One region of the Lysinibacillus sp. FSL K6-0232 genome, then DNA from elsewhere that is predicted to be linked to it. Evidence: a T-box and tRNA genes for the amino acid it is inferred to sense, from the RefSeq annotation. Region 1 holds a T-box; the other regions hold tRNA genes.
What was found. A T-box is a leader RNA that pairs with one kind of tRNA and senses whether it is charged. The one in region 1 lies ahead of trpS (tryptophan--tRNA ligase), so its partner is inferred to be a tRNA-Trp.
Positions count from the first base shown of each region.

Region 2: it encodes a tRNA-Trp, which carries the amino acid that the T-box ahead of trpS (tryptophan--tRNA ligase) is inferred to sense. The anticodon was not compared.
Region 3: it encodes a tRNA-Trp, which carries the amino acid that the T-box ahead of trpS (tryptophan--tRNA ligase) is inferred to sense. The anticodon was not compared.

Region 1 covers NZ_JBBOYW010000001.1:802,079-805,329, forward strand. The annotation lists gene fabF (beta-ketoacyl-ACP synthase II) at 1-233, shown strand, start outside; gene MHB42_RS03680 (hypothetical protein) at 343-564, shown strand; gene trpS (tryptophan--tRNA ligase) at 566-1,555, opposite strand; T-box leader at 1,619-1,835, opposite strand; gene spxA (transcriptional regulator SpxA) at 2,310-2,705, shown strand; gene mecA (adaptor protein MecA) at 3,143-3,251, shown strand, end outside.
Region 2 covers NZ_JBBOYW010000001.1:315,913-319,163, reverse strand. The annotation lists tRNA gene MHB42_RS01550 (tRNA-Glu) at 568-639, opposite strand; tRNA gene MHB42_RS01545 (tRNA-Asn) at 641-717, opposite strand; tRNA gene MHB42_RS01540 (tRNA-Ile) at 732-805, opposite strand; tRNA gene MHB42_RS01535 (tRNA-Gly) at 807-880, opposite strand; tRNA gene MHB42_RS01530 (tRNA-Phe) at 887-962, opposite strand; tRNA gene MHB42_RS01525 (tRNA-Ser) at 969-1,061, opposite strand; tRNA gene MHB42_RS01520 (tRNA-Ala) at 1,079-1,154, opposite strand; tRNA gene MHB42_RS01515 (tRNA-Pro) at 1,169-1,245, opposite strand; tRNA gene MHB42_RS01510 (tRNA-Arg) at 1,260-1,336, opposite strand; tRNA gene MHB42_RS01505 (tRNA-Lys) at 1,354-1,426, opposite strand; tRNA gene MHB42_RS01500 (tRNA-Gln) at 1,440-1,514, opposite strand; tRNA gene MHB42_RS01495 (tRNA-His) at 1,524-1,599, opposite strand; tRNA gene MHB42_RS01490 (tRNA-Trp) at 1,645-1,718, opposite strand; tRNA gene MHB42_RS01485 (tRNA-Tyr) at 1,724-1,807, opposite strand; tRNA gene MHB42_RS01480 (tRNA-Thr) at 1,818-1,890, opposite strand; tRNA gene MHB42_RS01475 (tRNA-Asp) at 1,899-1,974, opposite strand; tRNA gene MHB42_RS01470 (tRNA-Val) at 1,979-2,054, opposite strand; rRNA gene rrf (5S ribosomal RNA) at 2,068-2,183, opposite strand; rRNA gene MHB42_RS01460 (23S ribosomal RNA) at 2,253-3,251, opposite strand, start outside.
Region 3 covers NZ_JBBOYW010000001.1:3,325,910-3,329,160, reverse strand. The annotation lists rRNA gene MHB42_RS16395 (23S ribosomal RNA) at 1-704, shown strand, start outside; rRNA gene rrf (5S ribosomal RNA) at 822-937, shown strand; tRNA gene MHB42_RS16385 (tRNA-Asn) at 954-1,030, shown strand; tRNA gene MHB42_RS16380 (tRNA-Ser) at 1,036-1,127, shown strand; tRNA gene MHB42_RS16375 (tRNA-Glu) at 1,152-1,226, shown strand; tRNA gene MHB42_RS16370 (tRNA-Val) at 1,246-1,321, shown strand; tRNA gene MHB42_RS16365 (tRNA-Met) at 1,349-1,423, shown strand; tRNA gene MHB42_RS16360 (tRNA-Asp) at 1,451-1,526, shown strand; tRNA gene MHB42_RS16355 (tRNA-Phe) at 1,542-1,617, shown strand; tRNA gene MHB42_RS16350 (tRNA-Thr) at 1,628-1,703, shown strand; tRNA gene MHB42_RS16345 (tRNA-Tyr) at 1,711-1,794, shown strand; tRNA gene MHB42_RS16340 (tRNA-Trp) at 1,809-1,882, shown strand; tRNA gene MHB42_RS16335 (tRNA-His) at 1,895-1,970, shown strand; tRNA gene MHB42_RS16330 (tRNA-His) at 2,004-2,079, shown strand; tRNA gene MHB42_RS16325 (tRNA-Gln) at 2,089-2,163, shown strand; tRNA gene MHB42_RS16320 (tRNA-Gly) at 2,170-2,244, shown strand; tRNA gene MHB42_RS16315 (tRNA-Cys) at 2,253-2,326, shown strand; tRNA gene MHB42_RS16310 (tRNA-Leu) at 2,374-2,455, shown strand; gene MHB42_RS16305 (catalase) at 2,789-3,251, opposite strand, start outside.

The sequences.
Region 1 (3,251 bases):
TGACAGGTCATTTACTAGGAGCAGCGGGTGGCATAGAAGCGATTTTCACAGCCCTTGCATTAAAAGAAGGTATATTACCACCAACAATTAATCTAACAGAGCCAGATCCTGATTGTGATTTAGATTATGTACCAAATGAAGCACGCACAGCGGAGATTCAATACGCAATGAGTAATTCACTAGGCTTTGGTGGCCATAATGCTAGCCTTTTATTTAAAAAATATGAAGCATAAGTAGAATATCTACATTAAAAAACGTCAGCTAATTTTCATGGCTGACGTCTTTTTTTATAGTTTTGTGAATACATGATAAGTAAGAAGAAATAGAAAGGATGCCGCTACTTTGTTTCGTCTTTTTATATTTTTAGTAAGCTATGGCTTAATGATCCTCTCACTAGGAAATCTGATACTGTATTTGAATTACCGTACCCTTGGCTATTCTTGGAAAGTTGTATTTAAATTTATGCTTCAAACAACAGAGTTTTATATGGCAATCGGCGCCTGTATTATATTATGTGCTGTTGTTTTGGATATTGGTTTTGATCGCTCAGCAGACAAGCTATAATTTAGCGACGTGCGCGACCAAGACCCATACCTTCCTCCATACGCTTTAATGTGGCGCTAGCAATAGCATTTGCTTTTTCAGCACCCTCATCTAAGATAATATCTAGTTCAGAGGATTCTACTAAATTGTAGAATTTCTCTTGGATAGGCGCTAGATGCTCAATAACCGCTGCTGCTACGCCCTGCTTAAAGCCGCCATAGCCAATGCCTTCATATTTTTTCACAAGGTCTTCAATTGCAACTCCTGAAATGGCTGATTCAATTGTTAATAAGTTCGATACACCTGGTTTATTATCCACATCAAATGCCACAATACCATCAGAATCTGTAACCGCTGATTTAATCTTTTTCTCGATGTCCTTTGCTGTATCTAATAATTTAATGGTTGCTTTTGTATTTGGATCAGATTTGCTCATTTTTTTCGTTGGCTCTTGTAAAGATTTAATGCGAGCACCCGCTTTTGGCAATTGAATTTCTGGAATTGTAAAAACATCGCCATAACGTTTATTAAAGCGCTCTGCAAGGTCGCGTGTTAGCTCAATATGCTGTTTTTGATCATCACCAACAGGAACGATATTGGTATTGTACAGTAAAATATCCGCTGCCATTAATGGTGGATATGTTAACAGGGCAGCAGATACGCTCTCCTTGCCATGTGATTTATCTTTAAATTGCGTCATACGTTCAAGCTCACCGATAGATGCAACACATTGTAGCATCCAGCTTGCTTGTGCATGTGCTGGAACCTCTGATTGAATAAATAGTGTTGATTTTTGAGGGTCAATACCCGTAGCAATATATGTAGCCGCTAGCTTTCGAATATTGTCACGCAATTCCTTTGGCTCCTGTGCAACTGTGATCGCATGCTGATCAACGATACAATAAATAGCATTGCCTTCATCCTGTAGTGCAGGGAATTGTTTAAAGGCTCCTAAGTAGTTCCCTAAAGTAACGATCCCTGTTGGCTGTACGCCCGAAAAAATAGTTGTCATAAAAATTTCCTCCTTATCGATTCCATAAAAAAACATCATGCGTCCTTATTAGATTTTTTCTAATAAAGGGACGAATGATGTTTGTATCCGCGGTACCACCCAGCTTGCCTCAATTGGCCACTTTGCTTCGTAACGTGAAGGAACGAGCTTTGCTAATAGTGTGATACGTTCACAAAGCTAACTCGGAAGTCCATTCCATATACCTCCACGATCTGTTTGCAGCAACCACAGACTCTCTAAACGTTTTAGTATATGTACTACTCTTCGTCAGCGTTTTTTCTCAATGTAATGTATAATTGCAAAAAATTATATTATAAAGATTAAATTATGTAAAGTCAGACTTTTGGCGGTGTTTTTTTTCGAGAAAAAATTATATGCTTTTTTTGTTGCGTAAATTTGTTAAAATGACAATTATTTTTAGTAAAATTACGAGTTGCTGTACACGTCGAATTGACAGTATTCTCGTTTATTTTTTGTAAATGAGAACAAAAGAGTACGTTTAACAGATGTTTAAAATGTGTTGGAAGTGGGAATATTAGTATTAGTCATCATATACGTCACAAAAGATAGATAGATGAAAATATATGAATAGACAGAATATTTAGTTATATAATTCGTCTTTTTTTTACTGGAACTATATTCAAATACAGCAGAGTGCTGTATAATGTTATTGTGTATCTTACATTACATTAATTCTAATTTAACACGCTAGTTTATAGATAATGATTACAAGATGAAAGGATGTGTCAGAATGATCGTAACGCTATTTACATCACCAAGTTGTACTTCTTGTCGTAAAGCAAAAGCATGGTTAGAAGAACATGATATTCCATATACAGAACGAAATATATTTTCTGAACCACTAAGCATTAGTGAAATAAAAAAAATTTTACGGATGACAGAAGATGGAACTGATGAAATTATTTCTACTCGCTCAAAAATTTTTCAAAAATTAAACGTGGATGTTGAAAGCTTACCATTACAACGTTTATATGAATTAATTCAGGAATACCCTGGATTATTACGTCGACCAATTATTTTGGATGAAAAGCGTCTGCAAGTTGGCTATAACGAAGATGAAATTCGTCGCTTCTTACCTCGTAAAGTTCGTGCATATCAATTACAAGAAGCTCAGCGCATGGTGAATTAATCGTATCGATTTTGAATAATATAGGTAGTAGATGTTACAAATGTAAAATACATATTGTGACATCTATTTTTTTATGGTTTACTTTAGGTAAATCCTTCTCTATAAAGTATAATAATTAATAGGAAAGAGTCATATATTTCCGTAAAAGTATGTTAAACTTGATTTAAGTTAAATAGTTTACTACAATTTCAATAATTCAAATAACTTCTGTGAAACGGTGTATATCCTTTTCATTTTATGACAAAACAGCATACAATAGAGATAGGGATAACTGTAAATAAAAAATTTTATATTTACAGCTCCTCAAGTAATTTTATTGTAGTGTGGTCAAAGGTTGAAAAACAATTGTGGTATGAAGGTTAAAATTAATGAATAAAAGCATACTAATGAAACAAAGCTGTTTTTCGACATATGACAGTGAAGGGAGATGAGGTCTAGTGGACATCGAACGTGTAAATGAAAATACACTCAAGCTCTTTATTACGTACAATGATATAGAGGATCGCGGCTATAGCCGTGAAGAGATTTGGTACAATCGAGCAAAGG
Region 2 (3,251 bases), 490 kb from region 1:
AGCACCATGAAAATATCTTTTAAAAAAACATACATATTTTATATATGAAATAGTTTGTTCAAAATTAAAGCTAGTTGTTATGTTATTTTATATAAAATTAAACAATGGAAAAGCCTAGGCACAAATTGAATGCCTAGGCTTTGAATTACGATGACATGTATAGATTAGCATATTGTACTAAACAATTTCTGAACAAAATAGTTACTACCTGCCCAACGAATATCATAAATATCCATATAGAAATGTACCTCGGCTATTTGGCATTTGCCGAAGTCATTGTAATTTGACTATTGTCGATGATGGGACTCATTTATGACAGTTAAATTTTTTAAATACAGACATATTTTATCCAGCATCATCTTTTTCTATAGCCGACCTGTAATTATTAACATATTTATCGTAGAATCAATTTTTCTAAGAGAGGGCAGTCAATATATTATTAAGTAAATATATATGAACAGCTCTTTCCATTAGTTATCCTAATACTTATTAAATTTCCTCATTACTATTCACAAGTATAAAGACAAATAAAAAAGCATGTAACATATACTTATGCTACATGCTTGATGACCCGTACGGGATTCGAACCCGTGTTACCGCCGTGAAAGGGCGGTGTCTTAACCACTTGACCAACGGGCCGTGGCTCCGAAGGCAGGACTCGAACCTGCGACAACCTGATTAACAGTCAGGTGCTACTACCAACTGAGCTACTTCGGAATAATGATGATTGATGGGCCTAAATGGACTCGAACCATCGACCTCACGCTTATCAGGCGTGCGCTCTAACCAGCTGAGCTATAGGCCCTTGGAGCGGGTGATGAGAATCGAACTCACGACATCAGCTTGGAAGGCTGAGGTTTTACCATTAAACTACACCCGCAAATAATGGTGGGTCAGGACGGAATCGAACCGCCGACACTTAGAGCTTCAATCTAATGCTCTACCAACTGAGCTACTGACCCGAGAAATGGAGGAGGTAGAGGGATTCGAACCCCCGCGCGGTGTTACCCGCCTGTCGGTTTTCAAGACCGATCCCTTCAGCCAGACTTGGGTATACCTCCAAAAATATTAAAATATATGGTGGAGCCTAGCGGGATCGAACCGCTGACCTCCTGCGTGCAAGGCAGGCGCTCTCCCAGCTGAGCTAAGGCCCCATCATTTTAGAAAATGGTCGGAATGACAGGATTCGAACCTACGACCCCTTGGTCCCAAACCAAGTGCTCTACCAAGCTGAGCTACATTCCGAAAACACATTTTATTGGCGCGCCCGACAGGAGTCGAACCCATAACCTTCTGATCCGTAGTCAGACGCTCTATCCAATTGAGCTACGGGCGCTTATTATGTAATAACAATGAGCCATGAAGGACTCGAACCTTCGACCCTCTGATTAAAAGTCAGATGCTCTACCAACTGAGCTAATGGCTCATAAAAGAAAAAATGGCTGGGGTACTAGGATTCGAACCTAGGCATGACGGAATCAAAATCCGTTGCCTTACCGCTTGGCTATACCCCAACATTAAAATGGGGCGACTGATGGGAATCGAACCCACGAATGTCGGAACCACAATCCGATGCGTTAACCACTTCGCCACAATCGCCACTATATATGATAACAGCTACATATGAACGAGTACCTCAAGACCTGGCAGGGGCAGTAGGAATCGAACCCACACCAAAGGTTTTGGAGACCTCTATTCTACCGTTGAACTATGCCCCTAAAAATGGTGGAGGGGGACGGATTCGAACCGCCGAACCCTAAGGAGCGGATTTACAGTCCGCCGCGTTTAGCCACTTCGCTACCCCTCCAAGGGAATGATGCCGGCGATAGGAGTCGAACCCACGACCTACTGATTACAAGTCAGTTGCTCTACCAACTGAGCTACACCGGCATATAATATGGCGGTCCCGACCGGGATCGAACCGGCGATCTCCTGCGTGACAGGCAGGCATGTTAACCGCTACACCACGGGACCATAATGGTGGAGGATGACGGGCTCGAACCGCCGACCCCCTGCTTGTAAGGCAGGTGCTCTCCCAGCTGAGCTAATCCTCCACATAAAAAATAAGCGAAGCGACGTCCTACTCTCACAGGGGGAAGCCCCCAACTACCATCGGCGCGAAAGAGCTTAACTTCCGTGTTCGGTATGGAAACGGGTGTGACCTCTTTGCCATTATCACTTCACTTATTCAATTGAAAGAATTATTCTTTCAAAACTGGATAAACGGTGCATTGAATTGCGTCAAACTGGTTTTGGTTAAGTCCTCGATCGATTAGTATTCGTCAGCTCCATGTGTCGCCACACTTCCACCTCGAACCTATCTACCTCATCGTCTTTGAGGGATCTTACTTACTTGCGTAATGGGAAATCTCATCTTGAGGGGGGCTTCATGCTTAGATGCTTTCAGCACTTATCCCGTCCACACATAGCTACCCAGCGATGCCTTTGGCAAGACAACTGGTACACCAGCGGTGTGTCCATCCCGGTCCTCTCGTACTAAGGACAGCTCCTCTCAAATTTCCTACGCCCACGACGGATAGGGACCGAACTGTCTCACGACGTTCTGAACCCAGCTCGCGTACCGCTTTAATGGGCGAACAGCCCAACCCTTGGGACCGACTACAGCCCCAGGATGCGATGAGCCGACATCGAGGTGCCAAACCTCCCCGTCGATGTGGACTCTTGGGGGAGATAAGCCTGTTATCCCCGGGGTAGCTTTTATCCGTTGAGCGATGGCCCTTCCATGCGGAACCACCGGATCACTAAGCCCGTCTTTCGACCCTGCTCGACTTGTCGGTCTCGCAGTCAAGCTCCCTTGTGCCTTTACACTCTACGAATGATTTCCAACCATTCTGAGGGAACCTTTGGGCGCCTCCGTTACCTTTTAGGAGGCGACCGCCCCAGTCAAACTGTCCGCCTGACACTGTCTCCTGCCCCGCTAAGGGGCATGGGTTAGAATTTCAATACAACCAGGGTAGTATCCCACCGACGCCTCCTTCGAAGCTGGCGCTCCGAGATCTCTGGCTCCTACCTATCCTGTACAAGTTGTACCAAAATTCAATATCAGGCTACAGTAAAGCTCCACGGGGTCTTTCCGTCCTGTCGCGGGTAACCTGCATCTTCACAGGTACTATAATTTCACCGAGTCTCTCGTTGAGACAGTGCCCAGATCGTTACGCCTTTCGTGCGGGTCGGAACTTACCCGACAAGGAATTTCGCTACCTTAGGACCGTTATAGTTACGGCCGCCGT
Region 3 (3,251 bases), 2.5 Mb from region 1:
CTAACCCATGCCCCTTAGCGGGGCAGGAGACAGTGTCAGGCGGACAGTTTGACTGGGGCGGTCGCCTCCTAAAAGGTAACGGAGGCGCCCAAAGGTTCCCTCAGAATGGTTGGAAATCATTCGTAGAGTGTAAAGGCACAAGGGAGCTTGACTGCGAGACCGACAAGTCGAGCAGGGTCGAAAGACGGGCTTAGTGATCCGGTGGTTCCGCATGGAAGGGCCATCGCTCAACGGATAAAAGCTACCCCGGGGATAACAGGCTTATCTCCCCCAAGAGTCCACATCGACGGGGAGGTTTGGCACCTCGATGTCGGCTCATCGCATCCTGGGGCTGTAGTCGGTCCCAAGGGTTGGGCTGTTCGCCCATTAAAGCGGTACGCGAGCTGGGTTCAGAACGTCGTGAGACAGTTCGGTCCCTATCCGTCGTGGGCGTAGGAAATTTGAGAGGAGCTGTCCTTAGTACGAGAGGACCGGGATGGACACACCGCTGGTGTACCAGTTGTCTTGCCAAAGGCATCGCTGGGTAGCTATGTGTGGACGGGATAAGTGCTGAAAGCATCTAAGCATGAAGCCCCCCTCAAGATGAGATTTCCCATTACGCAAGTAAGTAAGATCCCTCAAAGACGATGAGGTAGATAGGTTCGAGGTGGAAGTGTGGTGACACATGGAGCTGACGAATACTAATCGATCGAGGACTTAACCAAAACCAGTTTGACGCAATTCAATGCACCGTTTATCCAGTTTTGAAAGAACAAGAAAGTTTTAAAAAAAGCTTGCAATAATAACAAAACCTGTTATAATAAATCTTGTCTTTTAAATAGTCTAGTGATAATGGCAAAGAGGTCACACCCGTTCCCATCCCGAACACGGAAGTTAAGCTCTTTCGCGCCGATGGTAGTTGGGGGCTTCCCCCTGTGAGAGTAGGACGTCGCTAGGCTGTATATTAAAATTATTCCGAAGTAGCTCAGTTGGTAGTAGCACCTGACTGTTAATCAGGTTGTCGCAGGTTCGAGTCCTGCCTTCGGAGCCATTCTTGGAGAGTTGTCCGAGTGGCCGAAGGAGCACGATTGGAAATCGTGTAGGCGGTTAACACTGTCTCAAGGGTTCAAATCCCTTACTCTCCGCCAGCACTTTGATTTATTCCAAACGAAGGCCCCTTGGTCAAGTGGTTAAGACACCGCCCTTTCACGGCGGTAACACGGGTTCGAATCCCGTAGGGGTCACCATTTTATTTAATACCCAGATGGAGGATTAGCTCAGCTGGGAGAGCACCTGCCTTACAAGCAGGGGGTCGGCGGTTCGAGCCCGTCATCCTCCACCATTATTTTTACTAAATGCATATTATTGTCGCGGGGTGGAGCAGTGGTAGCTCGTCGGGCTCATAACCCGAAGGTCGTTGGTTCAAATCCGGCCCCCGCAACCAATTTTTTATGGATGAAAGCAATCAAATGGTCCCGTGGTGTAGCGGTTAACATGCCTGCCTGTCACGCAGGAGATCGCCGGTTCGATCCCGGTCGGGACCGCCATTTATTTTAACATGTGGGTCAGTAGCTCAGTTGGTAGAGCATTAGATTGAAGCTCTAAGTGTCGGCGGTTCGATTCCGTCCTGACCCACCATATTTATTATGCCGGTTTAGCTCAGCAGGTAGAGCAACTGACTTGTAATCAGTAGGTCGTGGGTTCGATTCCTATAGCCGGCACCATCTTACCGGAGGGGTAGCGAAGTGGCTAAACGCGGCGGACTGTAAATCCGCTCCTTAGGGTTCGGCGGTTCGAATCCGTCCCCCTCCACCAGCTTTATTGATTATAGGGGCATAGTTCAACGGTAGAATAGAGGTCTCCAAAACCTTTGGTGTGGGTTCGATTCCTACTGCCCCTGCCAATTAATTTTATGGCGATTGTGGCGAAGTGGTTAACGCACCGGATTGTGGTTCCGGCATTCGTGGGTTCGATTCCCATCAGTCGCCCCATCAAATATAAAATTAATAGCAATTATAATAATGGCGATTGTGGCGAAGTGGTTAACGCATCGGATTGTGGTTCCGACATTCGTGGGTTCGATTCCCATCAGTCGCCCCATTTTAACGTTGGGGTATAGCCAAGCGGTAAGGCAACGGATTTTGATTCCGTCATGCCTAGGTTCGAATCCTAGTACCCCAGCCATTTTATGCGGAAGTAGTTCAGTGGTAGAACACCACCTTGCCAAGGTGGGGGTCGCGAGTTCGAACCTCGTCTTCCGCTCCAAATATGATGGCGGCATAGCCAAGTGGTAAGGCACGGGTCTGCAACACCCTTATCACCGGTTCAAATCCGGTTGCCGCCTCCATATTTTTACTGCTAATCGGATTATCCGATTTTTTTTATCTTTATTATGCCGGTGTGGCGGAATTGGCAGACGCGCACGACTCAAAATCGTGTTCCTTCTGGAGTGTCGGTTCGACCCCGACCACCGGTATCAAATTAACTAATAATGGTTCATTAGAGATTATCTCTGATGAACTTTTTTTATTTTGTTTATTACACTCACGGTATTGACTGAAGATGCTAGATGCTATAGATAAGCTTAACATCCACTCACGCTCAATATATGTATGAAAGGGAGTTACTCGTATGCAAACTAGAATATGTTGCTTAAGTAGTAGGTTTCTTCGATAAATGTTTTTAAGTAGCTGATTGTATAAAAATATGCCCTCAGTTTTATAAACGGAGGGCAGTCGGAATTCGAGAAAGGCTAGCGTTTTGTTTCAGGACGTTTGGGTTTCTCTATTGTTTGACGATTAGACAGGTACTACCTCTTTCCTTTAGTCCCAATTTGTCGGGCAACACGTTCTCCCAGCTCTGGGCTTGCTTGGGTTAGATAACCTAACACAATCTGTTGCAGCTTTGGAGAGGCAGCCCCAAGATCAGAGGCAATGTTGTGGACTAAATGCTCCTGAAGCACAGGCGCTAGCGAGTTGTAAAATTGCCCTGGCTGCGTGAAATCATCACCTTTTGGAGGTGCAGTGCGTTCGAGCCGGCCTGCCACATAGCTGCCCATGCTGCTCGTTACCTCGTCTGATGGCTTCCAGTTCGCCTGATGGTTGATCGGTATGCTACGGAAATTCGGTCCTAATCGATAACGTTGTGAATCCGTATAGATATTGGAACGACCTTGAAGCACTCTATCGAAGGAAAACTCGACGCCCTCCAGCATATTAGACGGGGAAAAGGCCAGCTTTTCCACCTGTTCTTTATAATTATTGGGATTTTGG